DNA from 3 places in the Mesorhizobium sp. B1-1-5 genome. Region 2 is predicted to be linked to each of the others. Evidence: predicted binding sites of a transcription regulator. Region 2 holds the regulator's gene; each other region holds the start of a gene.
What was found. Region 2 encodes HrcA, which represses chaperone genes, less so after heat shock. Its sites were predicted from a motif close to GTTAGCACTCNCNNNNNGNGAGTGCTAAC; they were not measured.
Positions count from the first base shown of each region.

Region 1: a site for HrcA is predicted at 3,113-3,141, ahead of groES (co-chaperone GroES). Genes of this name have one in related genera too.
Region 3: a site for HrcA is predicted at 4,131-4,159, ahead of groES (co-chaperone GroES). Genes of this name have one in related genera too.

Region 1 is NZ_VFWS01000016.1:48,356-55,028, reverse strand. Features, by position in the region: gene FJ980_RS08740 (TadE/TadG family type IV pilus assembly protein) at 1-148, opposite strand, end outside; gene groL (chaperonin GroEL) at 1,033-2,688, opposite strand; gene groES (co-chaperone GroES) at 2,752-3,048, opposite strand; gene FJ980_RS08725 (hypothetical protein) at 3,236-3,601, shown strand; gene FJ980_RS08720 (SDR family oxidoreductase) at 3,610-4,371, opposite strand; gene FJ980_RS08715 (LysR family transcriptional regulator) at 4,478-5,374, shown strand; gene FJ980_RS08710 (TetR/AcrR family transcriptional regulator) at 5,381-6,007, opposite strand; gene FJ980_RS08705 (MFS transporter) at 6,127-6,673, shown strand, end outside.
Region 2 is NZ_VFWS01000160.1:415-7,087, reverse strand. Features, by position in the region: gene FJ980_RS27740 (sorbosone dehydrogenase family protein) at 54-1,394, opposite strand; gene FJ980_RS27735 (hypothetical protein) at 1,527-1,724, opposite strand; gene hrcA (heat-inducible transcriptional repressor HrcA) at 1,796-2,878, opposite strand; gene rph (ribonuclease PH) at 3,038-3,754, shown strand; gene FJ980_RS27715 (VOC family protein) at 3,938-4,348, shown strand; gene rdgB (RdgB/HAM1 family non-canonical purine NTP pyrophosphatase) at 4,348-5,040, shown strand; gene hemW (radical SAM family heme chaperone HemW) at 5,037-6,209, shown strand; gene FJ980_RS27700 (low molecular weight protein tyrosine phosphatase family protein) at 6,661-6,673, shown strand, end outside.
Region 3 is NZ_VFWS01000126.1:4,208-10,880, reverse strand. Features, by position in the region: gene htpG (molecular chaperone HtpG) at 1-883, opposite strand, end outside; partial or broken gene FJ980_RS35975 (DUF982 domain-containing protein) at 944-1,135, opposite strand; gene FJ980_RS25560 (helix-turn-helix transcriptional regulator) at 1,227-1,625, opposite strand; gene FJ980_RS25555 (hypothetical protein) at 1,687-1,908, opposite strand; gene groL (chaperonin GroEL) at 1,976-3,604, opposite strand; gene groES (co-chaperone GroES) at 3,666-3,980, opposite strand; gene FJ980_RS25540 (hypothetical protein) at 4,312-4,659, shown strand; gene FJ980_RS25535 (protein usg) at 4,673-4,945, shown strand; gene FJ980_RS25530 (Hsp20 family protein) at 5,188-5,664, shown strand; gene FJ980_RS25525 (Hsp20/alpha crystallin family protein) at 5,754-6,263, shown strand.

The DNA of each region.
Region 1 (6,673 bases), on a different contig from region 2:
CGGTACGCTGGTTGCTGGCGCGCTCGACCAGCGCGCCGCCATATTCGGTGACCAGCGCCGCCATGCCTACGAGCAGCGGCAAAAGCAGCGCGGACATGATGAGGACGTTGCCGTCACGGTCACGCACGAACCGGTGGAAAATTTGCATCGATGAAGACCCCGACACCCCTAAACGCGCGAGCAATCAAGCACGCCCTATTCATCAGTAAGCGCGGATATCTTAAAAAATATTGTCCGACAAATGCCGCAACGATCGCGGGCGTTTAACCGAAGGCGCTGATTTTGTTGAGGAATTGCACAAAGTTTAGGCAGTCGGTTGAAGCTGTAGGGCAGGGTTGCCCATGGAGCAGCACGCTTGGCTAGAACATGATCCCGAACCGAAGGTCAGCGAATGCAAAAAGTGGGAACCGGCTTTCGGAGAAGATCATGCTCCAACTAGTTCCCCGACACAGGGATTTTGAAAGGTTGTCTTGGTGCAAGATCTTCCGTTCATTTCCGTGAAATCAGCGCAAACGCCGGGGATTGGCTGAAGCCGCCCCCACCTCGTCATTCTATGGCGGAGCAAGGAGCGCAGCGACGCGCGCAGACCATAGAATCCATTCCGTGACTTGGAAGCGCCGCCTCGGTGCAGAATTCTGCTCCGTTGCACGCCTTGGCGAAGGTAACGGCATGGATTCCAGGGTCTTCGCGACGGAGCTTCGCTCCTGCTCCGCCCTGGAATGACGATCGCGATGGGCGTTTCGGCCAATCTCCAAGGCATGCCGCCTGTCAACGCAAACAGAGCCGACCGGTCAAAATCCCTGTGCCACTAGAGCGCGATCCCGAAAGTGGGAACCGGTTTCGGAGAAGATCATGCTCCAACAGAGAGTTAGATCAGGATGGCGATTCAACGAAACGTCATCCTATCTACGCTCCTGGGCCGCGCAACGAGAAAGGGCGGCATCTCTGCCGCCCTTTCCGTGTGTTAGCCAAATCGGCTGGATTAGAGACCACTCAAGCCCGCTTGCGGGCTTGAGCAAGCTTATGGACTTCTTAGAAATCCATGCCGCCCATGCCACCCATGCCGCCGCCGCCCATGCCGCCAGGCATGCCGCCGCCAGCCGACTCCTTCTTCGGAGCTTCGGCGATCATGGCTTCGGTGGTGACGAGCAGGCCGGCGACCGAGGCCGCGTCCTGGAGAGCCGTGCGAACGACCTTGACCGGATCGACGATACCCATGGCGATCATGTCGCCATATTCGCCGGTCTGGGCGTTGTAGCCGAAGGTCGGGCCCTTGTTCTCAAGGATCTTGCCGGCAACGATCGATGCTTCCGCACCGGCGTTGGACGCGATCTGACGGGCCGGAGCCTGCAGGGCGCGACGCACGATGTTGATGCCAGCGGTCTGGTCGGAGTTGGCGCCGGTTGCCTTGATGTTCAGCGAAGCGCGCAGAAGCGCGACGCCGCCGCCGGGAACGATGCCTTCTTCGACGGCCGCACGGGTCGCGTTGAGAGCGTCATCGACGCGGTCCTTCTTTTCCTTGACCTCGATCTCGGTCGCGCCGCCGACGCGGATCACCGCGACGCCGCCGGCGAGCTTGGCCAGACGCTCCTGCAGCTTCTCCTTGTCGTAGTCCGAGGTGGTCTCCTCGATCTGCTGCTTGATCTGGGACACGCGGCCCTGGATCTCGGCCTTCTTGCCTGCCCCGTCGACAATGGTGGTGTTCTCCTTGGAGATCGACACCTTCTTGGCGCGGCCGAGCATGTTGAGGCCGACATTCTCGAGCTTGATGCCGAGGTCTTCCGAGATGACCTGGCCACCGGTGAGGATGGCGATGTCTTCCAGCATGGCCTTGCGGCGGTCGCCGAAGCCCGGCGCCTTGACGGCGGCGATCTTCAGGCCGCCGCGCAGCTTGTTGACGACGAGCGTGGCCAGGGCCTCGCCTTCGACATCTTCCGAGATGATGACCAGCGGCTTCGAGGTCTGCACGACAGCCTCGAGGATCGGCAGCATGGCCTGCAGGTTGGAGAGCTTCTTCTCGTGCAGAAGGATGTAGGCGTCTTCCAGGTCCGCAACCATTTTGTCGGCGTTGGTGACGAAGTAGGGCGACAGGTAGCCGCGGTCGAACTGCATGCCTTCGACGACTTCGAGCTCGGTCTCGGCGGTCTTGGCCTCCTCTACGGTGATGACGCCCTCATTGCCGACCTTCTGCATCGCTTCGGCGATCATCGAGCCGACCGAGGCATCGCCATTGCCGGCGATGGTGCCGACCTGGGCAACTTCTTCCGAGGTCTTGATCTTCTTGGCGTTCTTGATCAGCGTCGTGACGACGTCGCCAACGGCGAGGTCGATGCCGCGCTTCAGGTCCATCGGATTCATGCCGGCGGCAACCGCCTTGTGGCCTTCCTGGACGATCGACTGCGCCAGAACCGTTGCGGTCGTGGTGCCGTCGCCGGCGATGTCGTTGGTCTTCGAAGCAACTTCGCGGACCATCTGCGCGCCCATGTTCTCGAACTTGTCCTCAAGCTCGATTTCCTTGGCGACGGTAACGCCGTCCTTGGTGATGCGCGGGGCGCCGAACGACTTGTCGATGACGACGTTGCGGCCCTTGGGGCCGAGGGTGACCTTCACCGCGTCGGCGAGGATGTTGACACCGCGCAGCATGCGCTCACGGGCATCGCGGGAGAATTTTACGTCTTTGGCAGCCATGTTTTAGCTCCTGGCAGGGGCTCGGGAAGAGCCCGAAGATGAAGATTCAGGTGAGGCCGATGATCAGCCGATGATGCCCATGATGTCGGATTCCTTCATGATCAGAAGGTCTTCGCCATTGAGCTTGACTTCAGTGCCCGACCACTTGCCGAACAGGATGCGGTCGCCGGCCTTGACGTCCAGCGGCACGAGCTTGCCGCTTTCGTCGCGGGCGCCGGAGCCGACGGCGATGATCTCGCCTTCCTGCGGCTTTTCCTTCGCCGTATCCGGGATGATGATCCCGCCGGCGGTCTTGGATTCGGATTCGACCCGGCGAACGACCACGCGGTCATGAAGCGGGCGGAACTTGGACTTTGCCATGTTATCTTCCTCGAATGAGAACGGTGAGAACTGTTCCTCCATCCGGCGAGGCCGCCGGATATAAGTTAGCACTCACCAAAGGCGAGTGCTAACGTGGCGCTGAGATAGGCCGCTGGGTAGCCGGAGTCAAGGCGCGCGCAAGGGGGCGACGACGCGAAATTTTTCTCCTGCGAGACGCCAGGCCGAAATGCGCCGGCCATCGCGAGGCGCCGACGAGCAACCCCGCCCGTCAGTCCAGGCGCTTCGGCGAACGCAGCACCAGCAACGGGCAGCGTTCGAGCGCTGCACCCGTCATGTCTCGCCGCAGAGCCTGGTCAAGGGCGACGACACCATCCGCCGCGAGGCGGTGCCCGTGCCGGACGAGCTGCGCGCGCTGCGGCGCCAGCTTGGCTTCGATTACGGCAAGTTCGACTTCGTCATGCATGAGGGCAGGGCGGTGCTGCTCGATGCCAACAAGACCCCTGGGCGGGCCAGGAACCTGTCGAGCTTCATCGCCGCCGGCAATGCCAATCTTGCCGACGGCTTCGAAGGACTGATCCGGCAGGTCAAGTGACCGATCGCCTAGATATTCATGCCGCCCGACACCTCGATGCGCTGGGCGTTGACCCACCGATTGTCCTCGGACAGCAGCGCGGCGATCATCGGGCCGATGTCGTCGGCGACACCGGCGCGGCCGAGCGCCGTCATGCCGGCCACGACGCGATTGATCTCGGCGTCGTCGCGCACATGGCCGCCGTTGAAATCGGTGGCGATCGCGCCCGGCGCCACCGTGTTGGCGGTGATGCGCCGGGCTGCCAGTTCCTTGGCGAGGTAGCGCGTGAACACTTCGACGCCGCCCTTCATCATCGCATAGGCGGCGGAGCCCGGGACCGAGAAGCGCGCCAGGCCGCTCGAGACGTTGATGATACGGCCGCCATCGTTGATCAGCGGCAGCAGCGCCTGGGTGAGGAAGAACACGCCCTTGAGATGGATGTTCATCAACGTGTCGAACTCCTCTTGCGTCGTCTCGGCGATCGGCTTGCGCAGACCGGTGCCGGCATTGTTGAGGAGATAATCGAAACGGTCGCGTTGCCAGGTCTCGTGAAGCGTCTTCTTCAACGCTTCAACGAAAGCCGGAAAGCTGGCGACGACCCCGGCGTCGAGCTCAAGCGCGGCAGCCCGGCCGCCGGCCGCCTCGATCTCGGCGATTGCCGTCTTCGCCTCGTCGGCGCGCGAGCGATAGGTGAGGACGACGTCGACGCCCTTGCGGGCGAGGTTGAGCGCGGTGTTGCGGCCGAGGCCGCGGCTACCGCCGGTGATGAGAGCGATGGGGCGGGTGGTCATGGCGAAATCTCCTTCTATCTGGATGGAGATGCATATACTCGCCCGGTGGGCCGATATAATCGGCCATGGATTGCCAACACTATTCAGAATGTGCGAACAATCAGCGATGGACCGATTCGACAGCATGCGGCTCTTCACCCGCGTCGTGGAACGGCGAAGCTTCACTGCGGCCGCCGCCGATCTTGCCCTGCCGCGCTCCAGCGCCACCGCCGCGATCAAGCAGCTCGAAGAACGGCTCGGCGTGCAATTGCTGCGCCGCACCACGCGCCACGTCACGACGACGCTCGACGGTGAAGCCTATTACCAGCGCTGCATCGGCATCCTGGCCGACATCGAGGATGCCGAAGGCGGCTTCGGCGCGCACGAGGTGCGGGGAAGGCTCAGCGTCGACGTCAACGGCCACATGGCGCGCACCTTCCTGCTGCCGGAATTGCCGGCGCTGCTCACCAGATATCCGGGCCTGACCGTGCATATCGGCGAAGGCGACCGCCTCGTCGATCTCGTGCGCGAGGGCGTCGATTGCGTCATCAGGGCCGGCATGCTGCCCGACAGCGACATGATCGTGCGGCGGCTCGGCATCGCCCGCGAAATCACCGTCGCGAGCCCCGCCTATCTCGAACGCCACGGTGTGCCGCGCACGCCGGACGATCTGGCCGGCCATATGATGATAGGCTTCGTGTCTTCGCGCACGAGACAGGTGATGCCGCTGGAATTCACCGTCGACGGCAAGGTTCGCGAAATCACCCTGCCGTCGCGGGTCACCGTCGCGAACTCAGACACAAGTGCCGCGCTGGTCCGGCTGGGGTTCGGGCTGTTCCAGGCGCCAAGGCTCCGCTATGCGGACGATATCGCTGCCGGCCGGCTGGTCGAGGTGCTTCCCGATTTTCCGCCGACGCCGACGCCGATCTCCGTGCTCTATCCGCCGAGCCGCCAGTTGTCGCCACGGGTGAGGGTGTTTGTTGATTGGCTGGTGGAAATCCTGGGGCCGAAGCTGGATCCCTGATCGCGCTCAGAGAAACAAGCGCAACTGCGTGTGGATGATCGAACGATAATCTTCGATCGTGCGCCGGCCCTCCGCCTCGTCCTGCGTCAGCGCCAGCCGCACGACGCCGCCGGCGAGCTGGAAGATCAGGAACACGACACGTCCGAACGCCTCGCGCTGCTCCGCTTGGAGCATCGGCCCGACCTTGTCGCAGAACATATTCGCCTGTTGCCTCGTCTCGGCGATGTCGAGATGCTGCAGCGCCTTGTCGGCCTGGATGGCGTTCTGCAGGTCCTGGATGGCCGGGTCTGCGGCGACACGGGCATGATAATCGTCGAGCAGGCGGTCGGCCGCGGCGGTCACGTCATCCAGCCGGCCTATCCCGGCGATGATCGCGCCGAATCTTGCACGGCTTTCCTCGGAGAACCGCTCATAAAGCATCGCCAGGATCGCCGACTTGCTGGGGAAGTAATGATAGACGGTAGCGATCGGCCCGCCGGCCAGCGCGCCGACTTCCTTCATCGTCACCGCGTCGATGCCTTTCTCGCCGATCAGCCGCATGGTCGTGGCGAGGATCGCGTCGATGCGCTCGCGGCTGCGCTCCTGCTTCGGCCTGCGCCGCGGTTCCGTCGCCGTTCGCCTTGTCTGCGTCATGCGCCAAATCTCGTGAAAGCCGCGAATTCGCGGTTGACAAGAAACATGATCAAGTATCAGTTCCGTCAAATGCTGACAACTTGTCAGTTTTTCGATCGGGCTGCAAGGGAGAGCGCCTCGTGACTGCATCGCAAGCCGCGCAAGCGGAAAATGGCGATTGGCTTGTCGGCAACCCGACGGGCCTGCAGCTGGCCTCGGCGCTGTGGATCGGCTCGGTCGGTCTCCTCATCCTCGGACTGCAGCCGGTGCTGCTCGGTGCGCTCTACAGCGAAGGTCACGTCACCGGCGACGAGCTGGCGCTGGTCGCCACCGCCGAGATGATCGCGATAGCCATCGGCTCGGGCGTGGTGGCGATGCTCTTGCCGGCGCGCAACATGCGCTGGAAGAGCACGGTGCTGCTCGTGCTGCTCGCGCTCGCCAATGTCTGGACCGCCTATGCCGGCAGCCCCAATGCGCTGATCGGCGCGCGCACGCTGGCCGGCCTCGCGGAGGGCGGGCTTGTCGCCGTCGCGACCGAGCTGATCGCCCGCTCGCGCCGGGCCGAGCGCATCGGCGGCTATTTCGTCACGCTGCAGACCTTGGCGCAATGCGCGCTGGCGCTGATCCTCGCACTCTTTGCCGTGCCGAGGGCGGGCTCCGCCGGCGGCTTCATCGCGCTCGGCATCG
Region 2 (6,673 bases):
AAAGCCTTGTCCATCGACAAACGGCACCTTCTAAAAACCCCTCTGTCGAACAGCTACCCACCATACGTAACACGCCAGATCGTGCCATTGCCGTCCTCGGTGAGGATCAGCGCGCCGTCCTTGGCGACGGCGACGCCGACCGGCCGGCCCCAGACCGCGTCGTCGGATATGACGAAGCCGGTGGCGAAATCCTCGTATTCGCCGGTCGGCTTGCCGTCCTTGAACCTCAGCCGCACCACCTTGTAGCCGGTGCGGACATTGCGGTTCCACGAGCCGTGCAGCGTGACGAAGGCGTCGCCCTTGAAATCGGCCGGGAAGTTGGCGCCATCATAGAAGGCGATGTTGAGCGGCGCCGAATGCGCCTGCATCAGCACATCCGGGACCGTGACCTTGCCGGCGAGATCGGGGCGCGCGCCCTGGTGGCGCGGGTCCTCATTGTCGCCGATATAATACCAGGGCCAGCCATAGAAGGCGCCGTCCTTCACCGCGGTCGCATATTCGAACGGGGTGTTATCGCCAAGCTCGTCGCGCTCGTTGACGACGCACCAGAGCGCGCCCGTCGCCGGCTGCACGGTCATGCCGGAGCAATTACGCAGGCCGGTGGCAACGATCCTGCGGTTATTGCCGTCGGGGTCGAAGGCCAGCACGTCGGCGCGGCCCTGTTCCGGACCCCAGGCCTCGCCGAGCGGCTGAGATTTCGTCCACGCCTCGACACCGCCCTTCGGCTTCGCGCCCATGTCCTCGGCGATGTTGGAGCCGGAACCGACCGACAGATAGAGCGTCTTGCCGTCGGGCGAGAAGGCGATGTCGCGCGTCCAGTGATGGCTGGCGGGGACTTTGGCAACGATGGTTTCCGGCTTGCCCGACGCCTCCAGGTCACCGTCGCGGTAGGGGAAGCGGACGACGCTGTTGCTGTTGGCGACATAGACCCATTGCGGCTTGTCGCCCGGCGGATAAAAGGCGATGCCGTAGGGCCGGGTCAGGCCCTTGGCGAAGATCGACTTCTGCGCGGGCTTGGCGCTGCCTTCCGCGAGGCGATAGACGCGCACCTGGTTCGCCCGGCTGTCGGCAACGAAGAGGTCGCCGTTCGGCGCCACGCGCACGACGCGCGGACTGTCGATGCCGGATGCGACAAGCTCGGCGGAGAAGCCGGGCGGAAGCTTTGGCTTTGCGTCCTCGGGGCGCTCGGTGACGCCGCCGCCATTGGACGCTGACTCTGTCATATCGGGTTTCGGCAAATCCTCAGGTTTCAGCAGCCGGCGCACACCCGGACGGTCGGCCTTCCAGTCCCCGAAAGCTTTTTCGCCGCTGAGCAAAGGCTGATCCGCCTGCTGCGCAAAGGCACCCGTGGCAAAAACCAGCGCGAGGCCCACAAGGCCGGCGATCCGCATCATGCTGTCCTCCGTCGTCTGTCAACATGTCCTGTCTCCGGGCGCCTCAAACGATCGGGCACGCAGAGATAGGACATATTGGGCAAACGATCGAAAAGAGAAGCGTGCGCAAGCGGATTTGGCCGAGCGCCGGCGTCAGGCCTCTTCGGCATCCAGATCGTCGTCTAGGCGCTTTTCCAACTCGACGAGATCAGCCGGCAGGGGCAGGCCCATCGCGCGCATCTCCCTCAATTTCTCGCGCAGCTGCTCCTGGATCTCGTGCTCGTCCTCGGGCTGGTTCACCATCTCCTCGAGCAGCAGGCTGATCTGGGCCTTGAGCGATTCCAGCGCCATGTTTTTCTCCTTTGCACCCTCAGCTGTGTCGAGGTTCAGGTCAGGCCGGCCTCACCTGAATATCGATACACCTAACGAAGCATGCGCGAAATCAGCTGTGCCGTATAGTCGACCATTGGCACGATACGGGCGTAGTTCAGCCGGGTCGGCCCGATGACGCCAAGCGCGCCGACGACGCGGGCGTCCTTGTCGCGATAGGGGGCGACGACCAGCGAGGAGCCGGACAGCGAAAACAGCTTGTTCTCCGAGCCGATGAAGATGCGCACGCCCGGCCCTTCTTCGGCAAGATCAAGCAGCTGCAGCAGTCCGTCCTGGGTTTCCAAATCCTCGAACAGACGGCGAAGCAATTCGATGTCCGCCTGGGCGGTAACGTTTTCCAGGAGGTTGGCGCGGCCGCGCACGATAAGGCGCGCCGGCAGGCCGCTTTCGGCGCCGGCCCAGACCGCGAGGCCTTTCTCGACCAGATCCTGCGACAGCGTGTCGAGGGCCGCCCTGGTCTCGTCCATGATGCGGGCGATTTCCGCCCGCGCCTCGGCCAGTGTTCGGCCACGGATATGGGCGTTGAGGAAATTGGACGCCTCGTGCAGCTGCGACACGGTGGTGCCGGCCGGCAGGTCGACGACGCGGTTCTCGACATCGCCGTTCTGCGACACCAGCACGGCGAGCGCCTTGGAGGGCTCGAGCTGGATGAATTCGATGTGCTTCAGCGCCACCTCGTGCTTGGAGGCGAGCACGAGGCCGGCGCCGCGCGACATGCCCGACAGCATCTGGCTGGCTTCGGTCAGCATATGCTCCAGCGTCGCGCCCGAGCCGGAGGCGCGCACCTGCGCCTCGATGGTGCGGCGCTCGTCGTCGGAAAGGTCGCCCAGCTCCATGAAGGCGTCGACGAAAAAGCGCAGCCCGGTCTGGGTCGGCAGCCGCCCGGCGGAAATATGCGGCGCGTAGATCAGCCCCAGATGCTCGAGGTCGCTCATCACGTTGCGGATGGTGGCGGGCGACAGCGAGGAGGGCAGGATGCGCGACAGGCTGCGCGAGCCGACCGGCTCGCCGTCGCGCAGGTAGGAATCGACAATCCGCCGGAAGATATCGCGCGAGCGCATGTCGAGTGACTGAAGTACCGGCGACTGCGACGTCGGATCGACTGGTTTGTTCATTCCGGCGAGAAACCTCCTTCCGAAAGATATAGACTTAAGCTACGGCGGCGCAACCCGGTGCCGCGTTTGCGGTCACGCGACCTCGTTTTCCTTTGCGCCATGCTGCGCATACGTCTACAAGCCGGCCACGATTCCGGAAACGACAAGAAAGAAGGCCGAATGCGCCCCTCCAAACGCCAAGCCGACGAAATGCGCGCCATCTCCTTCGAACGTGGCGTCTCCAAGCACGCCGAAGGCTCGTGCCTGGTGAAGTTCGGCGACACGCATGTCCTGTGCACGGCGAGCCTGGAGGAAAAGGTGCCGGCCTGGATGCGCAATTCCGGCAAGGGCTGGGTGACGGCCGAATACGGCATGCTGCCGCGCTCGACCGGCGAGCGCATGCGGCGCGAAGCCTCCGCCGGCAAGCAGGGCGGCCGCACGCTGGAGATCCAACGGCTGATCGGCCGCTCGCTGCGTGCCGTGGTCGACCTGCAGGCGCTGGGCGAGCAGCAGATCACCGTCGACTGCGACGTCATCCAGGCTGATGGCGGCACCCGCACGGCCTCGATCACCGGCGGCTGGGTGGCGCTCTACGATTGCCTGCGCTGGATGGAAGCGCGCCAGATGGTGAGCGTCGCCAAGGTGCTGAAGGACCATGTCGCCGCGATTTCCTGCGGCATCCATGACGGCCAGCCGGTCATCGACCTCGATTACCTCGAGGATTCCTCGGCCGGCACCGACGCCAACTTTGTCATGACAGGCAAGGGCGGCATCGTCGAGATCCAGGGCACGGCCGAGGGCGAGCCTTTCTCCGAGGAGCAGTTCGCGGCGCTGATGGGCTTGGCGAAGAAGGGTATTTCGCGGCTGGTGAGCCTGCAGCAGATGGCGGTGGCGTAGGTTTGAAATGCCGAGCCTAGGCCCCCCTCTCTGGCCTGCCGGCCATCTCCCCCTCAAGGGGGGAGATCAGCTGTCACCACGGCTTTCGCCAATCGCCAGCGTTGCGAGATGTGCGGCGGCATCGAAGCTGCCAATCTCCCCCCTTGAGGGGGAGATGCCCGGCAGGGCAGAGAGGGGGGCCTCGTGATACCCTCCGCAATCCTCGAATCCGCCCTCTACGTCACAGACCTACAGGCCGCCGAAACCTTCTACCGCGACGTCATCGGCCTCGAAGCCTTGGGCAAGGCCGAAGGACGCCACGTCTTCTTCCGCTGCGGCGACGGCGTGCTGCTTCTCTTCAACGCCGAGGCGACGAAAATCCCGCCGGCGCCGGACACTCGGCTGAAGGTCCCGCCGCACGGCACGGCCGGCGAAGGGCACCTCTGCTTTGCGGCAACCGCCGATGAAATCGCCGCATGGCGCAGGCATCTCGCCGCGAACAACATCGCCATCGAAAGCGATTTCGAATGGCCGCAGGGCGGGCACTCGATCTATATCCGCGACCCGTCGGGCAATTCGATCGAGTTCGCCGAGCCAAGGATCTGGGGTTTTTGATGCACTCGCAACCTTTTCATTCCCTTGGGGAAAAAAAGATCGTCGTCGCCAGCCACAATGAAGGCAAGCTGCGCGAATTCGCCGACCTGATGGCGCCGTTCGGCTTCGAGGCGAAATCGGCCAAGGAATACGGCCTGCCCGAGCCGGATGAGACCGGCACCACCTTCGAGGAGAACGCCTATATCAAGGCATATGCGGCCGCCAAGGCGACCGGCCTGCCGGCACTTTCTGATGATTCCGGGCTCTGCGTCGACGCGCTCGACGGCGCGCCCGGTGTCTATACCGCCAACTGGGCCGAGACGCCGGACGGCAGCAGGGATTTCGGCATGGCCATGCAGCGCGCCGAGGTGGCGCTGCAGGAGGTCGGCGCTACGGAGCCCGCGCAGCGCGCCGGCCGCTTCGTCGCCGTCATCTGCCTCGCCTTTCCCGACGGCGAAGCCGAATATTACCGGGGCGAGGCCGAAGGCACGCTGGTGTGGCCGCCGCGCGGCACGCTCGGTTTCGGCTACGATCCGGTGTTCCTGCCCTACGGTTTCGACAGGACTTTTGGCGAGATGAGCGCGCAAGAAAAGCATGGCTGGAAGCCCGGCCAGGCGACGGCGCTTTCGCACCGCGCCCGCGCTTTCCAGAAATTCGCGCAAGCCCGCCTGGATTTGGCACGCCTGGATTTGGCGCGGTCAGGATCGGCATGAGCGCGGTCACCCTACCGCTCGACCGCAGCCCCGGCTTCGGCGTGTATATCCACTGGCCGTTCTGCGCGGCCAAGTGCCCTTATTGCGACTTCAACAGCCATGTCCGCCACCAGCCGGTTGACCAGGAGCGTTTTGCCCGCGCCTTCGAGACGGAGCTCAAGACCATGCGCGACCGCACCGGGCCGCGCGAGGTGACCAGCATTTTCCTCGGCGGCGGCACGCCGTCATTGATGAAGCCGGAAACCGTCGGCGCCGTGCTGGAGGCAGTGGCGAGGAACTGGTCGGTGCCCGCAGGCATCGAGGTGACGCTGGAGGCCAATCCGTCCTCGGTCGAGGCCGAGCGCTTCCGCGGCTACCGCGCAGCCGGCGTCAACCGCGTCTCGCTCGGCGTGCAGGCGCTGAACGACAAGGACCTGCGCTTCCTCGGCCGGCTGCACAATGTCGAGGAGGCGCTGCACGCCATTGGCCTCGCGCGCGAAATATTTCCGCGGCTGTCCTTCGACCTGATCTACGCGCGGCCCGGCCAGACGCCGGATGCATGGGGGGCGGAGCTGGAGCAGGCGATCGGCTATGCCGTCGACCATCTTTCGCTCTATCAGCTGACCATCGAGGAGGGCACGCCCTTCCACGCGCTTTACGCTGCGCGCAAATTCACGCTGCCCGACAACGACCATGCCGCCGATCTCTACGCGCTGACGCAGGAGGTGACGACGGCGCATGGCCTGCCCGCTTATGAGATTTCCAACCACGCGCGGCCGGGCGCGGAAAGCCGGCACAATCTGACCTATTGGCGCTACGGTGAATATGTCGGCGTCGGCCCCGGCGCGCATGGCCGCTTCGTCGAAAACGGCCGCCGTACCGTGACGATTGCAGAAAGAATGCCGGAGACCTGGGCCAATCTGGTCGAGGCCAAAGGCCACGGCGTCACCGGCGGCGAGATCCTGACGCGTTCCGAAGAGGCGGACGAGTTCCTGCTGATGGGCCTGAGGCTTGCCGAAGGCATCGACCTGCAGCGCTACGAGGCGCTCTCGGGTCGCGGCCTTTCAAGCGCGCGGCTTTCGGTGCTGCAGGAAGAAGGCCTGGTGGCGCCGGTCGGCAACGCAAGGCTCCGCGCCACGACCGCCGGCATGATCGTGCTGGATGCCGTGGTGGCGGATTTGGCAAGGTAGTCGACCGTCGACTGTTTTTTCGATCTGCGCGTGTATGTTAGACATTCTGCTAGCTTCAGCCGAATGCCGTCGCGGTGCATCCAATAGGACCTGCAATGAAGTTCCTGATTCATGAGACGCTGCGAACTTTAAACACGAACGACGTTTTCGAGTTTGGATTGGGCGAGATTTCCAAATCCCAAGAAGATGACGATCTCTACGAGGCGGAGGCCGTTTCCGTATAAATGAGAAAGAAAGAAGGCGAAAAGTACCAGGTCTAACAGAATTCGACGTGGTGCGCAGATTTATAGAGTATGTCGGAATTAATCTAAGGGCGATCGCAAAAAACGATTTGGTAGAGTTCGACCTAGACGGACTTACCCTCGATCAGTACATACCGCTGACCAAAAATATACGAGATATCTTCGATGAGTAACCGCGCTTCGCTACGACCGGGGAGTGCCGGCAACCGTTGAAGAAAATCC
Region 3 (6,673 bases), on a different contig from region 2:
CCTTGCGGTCCTGGTCGAACAGGTCGAACGGCCGCGATCCCGGCACGAAGGCGAGCACGCTGTACTCCTGCCGTCCCTCGGCGCGGAAATGGATCGTGGAAGCCGGCTCGTCATACTGGCCGGCGATGCTGCGGTAGAAGTCGGTATATTCCTCCGGCTTGATGTCGCTCTTTTGCCGCACCCACAGCGCCGCGCCGTCGGCGATGTCGCGCGGTTCGGCGCCGGGCTTTTCGACAAATGTGATCGGCACCGGCACATGCCCGGACTGCGACTTCGCCAAGCCCTCGAGCCGATAGGGCGTGGTGTAGGACGAGGCGTCCTCCATCAGATGCAGCACCACGCGCGTGCCGCGCTTGGGTGCTGCCTCGAGCGGCGCCGGCGCGATCTCGTAGGTGCCCTTGCCGTCGGACGACCAGCGGAAGGCCTCGTCGCTGCCGGCCTGGCGGCTGATGACGTCGACCCGGTCGGCGACCATGAAGGCGGAGTAGAAGCCGACGCCGAACTGGCCGATGAGCTGCGTGTCTTCCGCCGCCTTGCCGGCCTCGACGCGCTCCAGGAAGGCACGCGTGCCGGAGCGCGCGATCGTGCCAAGCGCCTCCGTCATCTCGTCGCGGCTCATGCCGATGCCGTTGTCCTCGACGGACAGTTCCCTGTTGTCGGGATTGGCGGCAATCGTGATGCGCGGCTTGGCATCGTCGCCCAGCAACTCGGGCCGGCTCACCGCCTCGAAGCGCAGCCTCTCGCAGGCATCCGCCGCATTGGAGATCAGCTCGCGCAGGAAAACGTCCCGGTCCGAATAGACCGAGTGCACCATCATGTGCAGCAGCCGCGAGACGTCCGCCTCGAATGTCCTGGTTTCCGTGGTCTTGGTGTCAGTCGTCATTCAGAATTCCTGCGCTCGTTGCGTCGTCCGCCGCGCCAGCACGCGCCGGGCTTCAAATCTTCAGCCATTGTCGCTTGTGGATGCGCTCCCTGCCAGCGCCGCAGGCGCCAGCGAAACCATGTCCGGCGCCAGGATATCGTGGCGGCGGGCGAAAGCAACAAGGGTTGCCCGCACCGTTTTCGCGTCGATCTCGCCGGCAATGCCGGCTTTGCAGGAATTGAGCGCGATCGCATGCGCGCTGCTCCTGCTCGCGGCCGGCCAATCCTACAGCAGGGCATAGGCTTCCATCACGGTTTCGAGCCGGACCGGCAAACCCATTCCGACAAGAATGGTAACAGGGTCTTCAAAGCGGTCGTGGTTCATGGTCAGAACCCTCATTCAGGTGCATGCTCATGGCGCCCGGACGAAGGCCAGTCGTCCCGGCCAGCACATGTCGGCGCGGGTAGGGCGGTTGCAGGACGACGCCGCGCGGCCGCGGCTGGCCTATGCCGTTGAACGCCTGCACAACCACCGGGCCTGCCGGCGTGTGCATCGCTGAATTCTGCCGGTTAAGGCGCGGCGGGGGCAGCACCTTGTGTGCCTTGGCGAGGGCCTCGATCCAGGCGGCGACCGCCAGTGGCACCGGCGCGCGCCCCTCGAGCCAGTGCGTCACGTCGTTTCTGGGCCAGCCGAGCTCCTCGGCGACGTCGGCAGCTTCCCATCGCAAGATTTTCAGGCATTCGCGCAATCGTCCTGCAATCATGGCAATCCTCGTCCGTTCGCAGTCACATGGGCCCCGCCCTGGAGGCGGGGCCCGATCTTCGCTAGCCGCCCCCGGATGTTTCGGTGGCCGACACGTGCTGTGCGGCAAGGAACATCAGCGTCGAGGCGACGGTCCGCCGGTTCCATCCGACGGATTCGGCGGTGTCGAGCAAGCCTGCCAGCAGCGGCTTCAATGCGCTTCGACATTCGGCTTCATAAGCGAGGAATTCGCTTGCCGGGCGCGTCGGCGCCGGGATCGAGCCATTGCCGCTCATCATATCCATAAAGGCCTCCCATCGTGCGTTTCGAAACGCCCGCTGCCGTTGCCGGAAGCGGGCTCCCGTCGGCGTCTCAGAAGTCCATGCCGGCGCCGGCCGGCATAGCCGGAGCGGTTTCCTTCTTCGGCTTCTCGGCCACCATGGCCTCGGTGGTGACGAGCAGTCCGGCAACCGAGGCCGCATCCTGCAGCGCGGTGCGCACGACCTTGGCGGGATCGATGACGCCCTGTTTATAGAGGTCGCCATATTCGCCGGTCTGGGCGTTCCAGCCATAGGCGAATTCGGTCTTCTCGCGCAGCTTGCCGACGATGATCGAACCTTCCGACCCGCTGTTCTCGGCGATCTGGCGCACTGGAGCCTCGATCGCGCGCCGCACGATGTCGACGCCGTATCTCTGGTCCGGGTTGTCGACAGCGACCGCGTCGAGCGCCTTGGCCATCCTGAGCAGGGCAACGCCGCCGCCGGGCAGGATACCTTCCTCGACCGCGGCGCGCGTGGCATGCAGCGCGTCGTCGACGCGGTCCTTCTTCTCCTTGACCTCGACTTCCGTCGCGCCGCCGACGCGGATCACGGCAACGCCGCCGGCGAGCTTGGCCAGCCGCTCCTGCAGCTTCTCGCGATCATAGTCGGAGGTGGTCTCCTCGATCTGCGCCTTGATTTGCGTGATGCGGCCCTGGATCTCCTCCTTCTTGCCGGCGCCGTCGACGATGGTGGTGTTCTCCTTCTCGATCGCGACCTTCTTGGCGCGGCCGAGCATCTCCAGCGTGACGTTCTCCAGCTTAATGCCGAGATCCTCGCTGATGGCCGTGCCGCCGGTCAGGATGGCGATGTCCTCCAGCATGGCCTTGCGCCGGTCGCCGAAGCCCGGAGCCTTGACGGCGGCGACCTTCAGCCCGCCGCGCAGCTTGTTGACCACCAGCGTGGCCAGAGCCTCGCCCTCGACATCCTCGGCGATGATCAGCAGCGGCTTGCCGGACTGCACCACGGCCTCCAGCACCGGCAGCAAGGCCTGAAGATTGCCGAGCTTCTTCTCGTGGATCAGCACATAGGGCTCTTCGAGCTCGACGCGCATCTTGTCCTGGTTGGTGATGAAGTAGGGTGAGAGATAGCCGCGGTCGAACTGCATGCCTTCCACGACTTCCAGCTCGGTCTCGGCGGTCTTGGCCTCCTCGACGGTGATGACGCCTTCGTTGCCGACTTTTTCCATGGCCTCGGCCAGGAAGCGGCCGATCTCGGCATCGCCATTGGCCGAGATGGTGCCGACCTGTGCGATCTCGTCGTTGCTGGTGATCTTGCGGGCGTTGACCTTGAGTTCGGCGACGACGGCATCCACCGCCTTGTCGATACCGCGCTTGAGATCCATCGGGTTCATGCCTGACGCAACGGCCTTGGCCCCTTCGCGAACGATCGCCTGGGCAAGCACGGTGGCCGTGGTGGTGCCGTCGCCGGCGAGGTCGCTGGTCTTCGAAGCGACTTCGCGAACCATCTGGGCGCCCATGTTCTCGAACTTGTCCTCAAGCTCGATCTCCTTGGCGACGGTGACGCCGTCCTTGGTGATGCGCGGGGCGCCGAACGACTTGTCGATGACGACGTTGCGGCCCTTCGGACCGAGCGTCACCTTCACCGCGTCGGCGAGGATATTGACGCCCCGCAGCATGCGCTCGCGGGCGTCGGAATGGAATTTGACTTCCTTGGCAGCCATTGGATCACTCCTTGTTTAGGCAGCTTTCATTGACTGGGTTGCGGTTCGATCGAAGCCCCGGTCAGGCGGCCTTCTTCAGCGTCTCGGCCTGCTCGATCACACCCATCACGTCGCTTTCCTTCATGATGAGCAGGTCCTCGCCGTTGAGCTTGATCTCGGTGCCGGACCACTTGCCGAACAGGATGCGGTCGCCGACCTTCACGTCGAGGGGCGCGAGCTTGCCGCTATCGTCGCGGGCGCCTGGCCCGACCGCGATGACTTCGCCTTCCTGCGGCTTTTCCTTGGCCGTGTCGGGGATGATGATGCCGCCGGCCGTCTTCTCTTCGGCCTCGATGCGGCGCACGAGCACGCGGTCATGCAATGGACGGAACGTCATATCGTTCTCCTTCAGGACAAACAAATTGCGAACGGTTCCTCCGCTCCGGACCGGCAGGACCGGAGCGGGGCTCGCGCGACCCTTTCGGGCATCGCGCGCATGTCGAGCTAATTTTGCCTTCTTCTACTTTCAAGGGGGTACCGCAAATTTTTTGGCACTCTCGACCGTTGAGTGCTAGCGCGCTGAAAACATGCGGTAAATTGGACCGCTGCGATAACGGAGAGGCTTGAATTCGCGATTGAGTTGAACAAGATTATCGGCGCCCGGCAGCGCCGGGACCGCTGAGAAATTGGAACCCGAAGCAAGGAGTTTTTGGAGACGGAGGACAGAAATGGACCGACAGACGCTTTCGCCGATCATTCCTTCCCTAGCTCCCGAACTATCAGACCTTTCGCTCGACCGGCTGCTGTCGCCGGCCAGCCATTTTCAGCACCCGCGGGATGTGCTGGAGGACGGCTCGCTCGACATATGGGAAAAGCGGGCGATCCTTTCGAGCTGGGCCTCGGACGCCTGCGCCGTGGAATCGATGCCGGCACTGCGCCAGCCGCTGGGCACCGAGCGGCCGGTCTCCTTCGACGACATCATGGATGCGCTGCGCCGGCTTGATGCGCTGGCCCCGCCGCCCACCGGCCCTGCCGATGATGACCACCGGCAGCTGGTCGACCGGCTGAGCGCGTGAGGGCCCGAAGGCGATGGCGGTCAGCAGGGAATTCCGCTTGCAGATGAATGGCTATGGCTTGACCACTGCCGAGATCCATTATCATCTGCCCGACCATCCCAGCCTGCTCCAGCTTTACGTCTGGCAGGACTATGATCTTGCCCCGGATTTCCCGGCGCTGAGGGGCTTTCTGGGTTTTTGGGAGCGCGAGCTGGCTGGCGCCTTGCATTCTGTCCGTGTCGCCCACCATCGGCTCATCAGGGCATCGGAATGGCGGGCCGTCGACGGGATCATCGCGATCCATTGAAGATCAGCTCCCCGAGGCGGTCGTGGTTGTGCGGCCGCCTTCAATTCACGATTTGCCTGCCTGCATGCAGACGAAGGGGCTGACTTTCACGATCTTGAAGGCGGCTTCGGAGCGGGACCTTGACGTGCCCGTGTTGAATTCCCAGATCGATTACGCCGGTGCTTGAGAGAGACCGGCAAGGTCAAGGGGCGCCGCTTCCTTGGCGCCCCTCGTATCTATGTTGCTCAATGGAGGATGTAGCTATGAGAACCACGTTTGACTTCAGTCCCCTGTTCCGGTCGAGCATCGGCTTCGATCGAATGCTGAACGCTCTCGAGACGGCGAGCCGGATCGAGACCGTCGATAATTGGCCACCCTACGACATCGCCAAGACCGCGGAAGACGACTACCGCATCAACATGGCGGTGGCTGGGTTCTCGCTGGACGAACTGGCCATTACCCAGGAGCAGAACATGCTCATGGTCTCTGGCCAGAAAGCCGGCGAGGATAAGGGTGAGTACCTGCATCGTGGCATCGCCGGCCGTGCATTCCAGCGCCGCTTCGAGCTTGCCGACCACGTCAAGGTCGTTGGCGCCAGCTTGGCCAATGGGCTGCTGACGATCGATCTGAAGCGCGAAATCCCAGAAGAGATGAAACCGCGGCGGATCGAGATCGCAGCCGACAAGGCAACGCTCAAAGGCACGACAAAGAAGATCGAAGCCGAGAAGCACGCCGCCTGAGGGCTTCTTGTGAGCGCATCCGCGCTATGCGCCGGCCACTGCCCGGCGCGTAGGAGCTTTTCGAGCCGATGAACAGAAAGGAGCAAACCATGAGTGTCCGTGATCTGATCCCCTGGGGCCGGAGCAACGGCAACCAGCTTCCAAGCATATTCCGCGACGGTGAGCGCGATCCGTTCCTGTCGCTGCATCGCGAGGTGAACCGCCTGTTTGACGACGTTTTCCGCGGCTTCGACAGCCGGTTGCCGTCTTTTGGCGGGGTCTCCGCCCTCGGCGCCGGTTGGCCGAGCGTCGAGATCTCCAACGGCGAGAAGGAGATCAAGGTGATGGCCGAGGTGCCAGGCCTCGAACAGAAAGACATCGAGGTCCTGCTCGACGACGGCGTGCTGACGCTGAGAGGCGAGAAGCGCTCCGAGACGGAGGACAAGGGTAGGCAGTTCTCCGAGCGCTATTACGGCCGCTTCGAGCGCCGCATCCCGGTCGGCTACGAGGTCAAGGAAGACGAGGTGGATGCCCGCTTCAAAAACGGCGTGCTGACCGTCACCTTGCCGAAGAGCGAGAAGGCCCAGTCGCAGGTCAAGCGTATCGACATCAAGAGTTGATGCATCGACGCGGGAGGTTGGCCGATCCGCCTCCCGCGCCAACTCCCATAGAGCCACGGCAACCCGATGCTCGCGCAAGCAACTCCACTCGATCGATCATGGGCGGCCGAGGAAGAGAAAATTTATACGGCGGGAGCTTCTTTTTCCGTCCAGAAGTCTTCGCATCGCTCATGTGAATGATGACAAGCAGCTCGCTGTCTTTCCCTTCTGCTGCGCATGCTTTCAGCACCTACCCGGAGAGAAAACTAACATATGTTAGGAACGGAAGAGGGCTCACCTAGCGCGGATCCGCATCAGATTGGGACCGGCGATAACCTTAATTTTGGTTTCCTTTGCACAGGCTTCCCGAACGGAAGGTAACGCGATAGATTAGTAATTCGTTAAGTACGCCCGGGGGCGAGCGTAAAAGG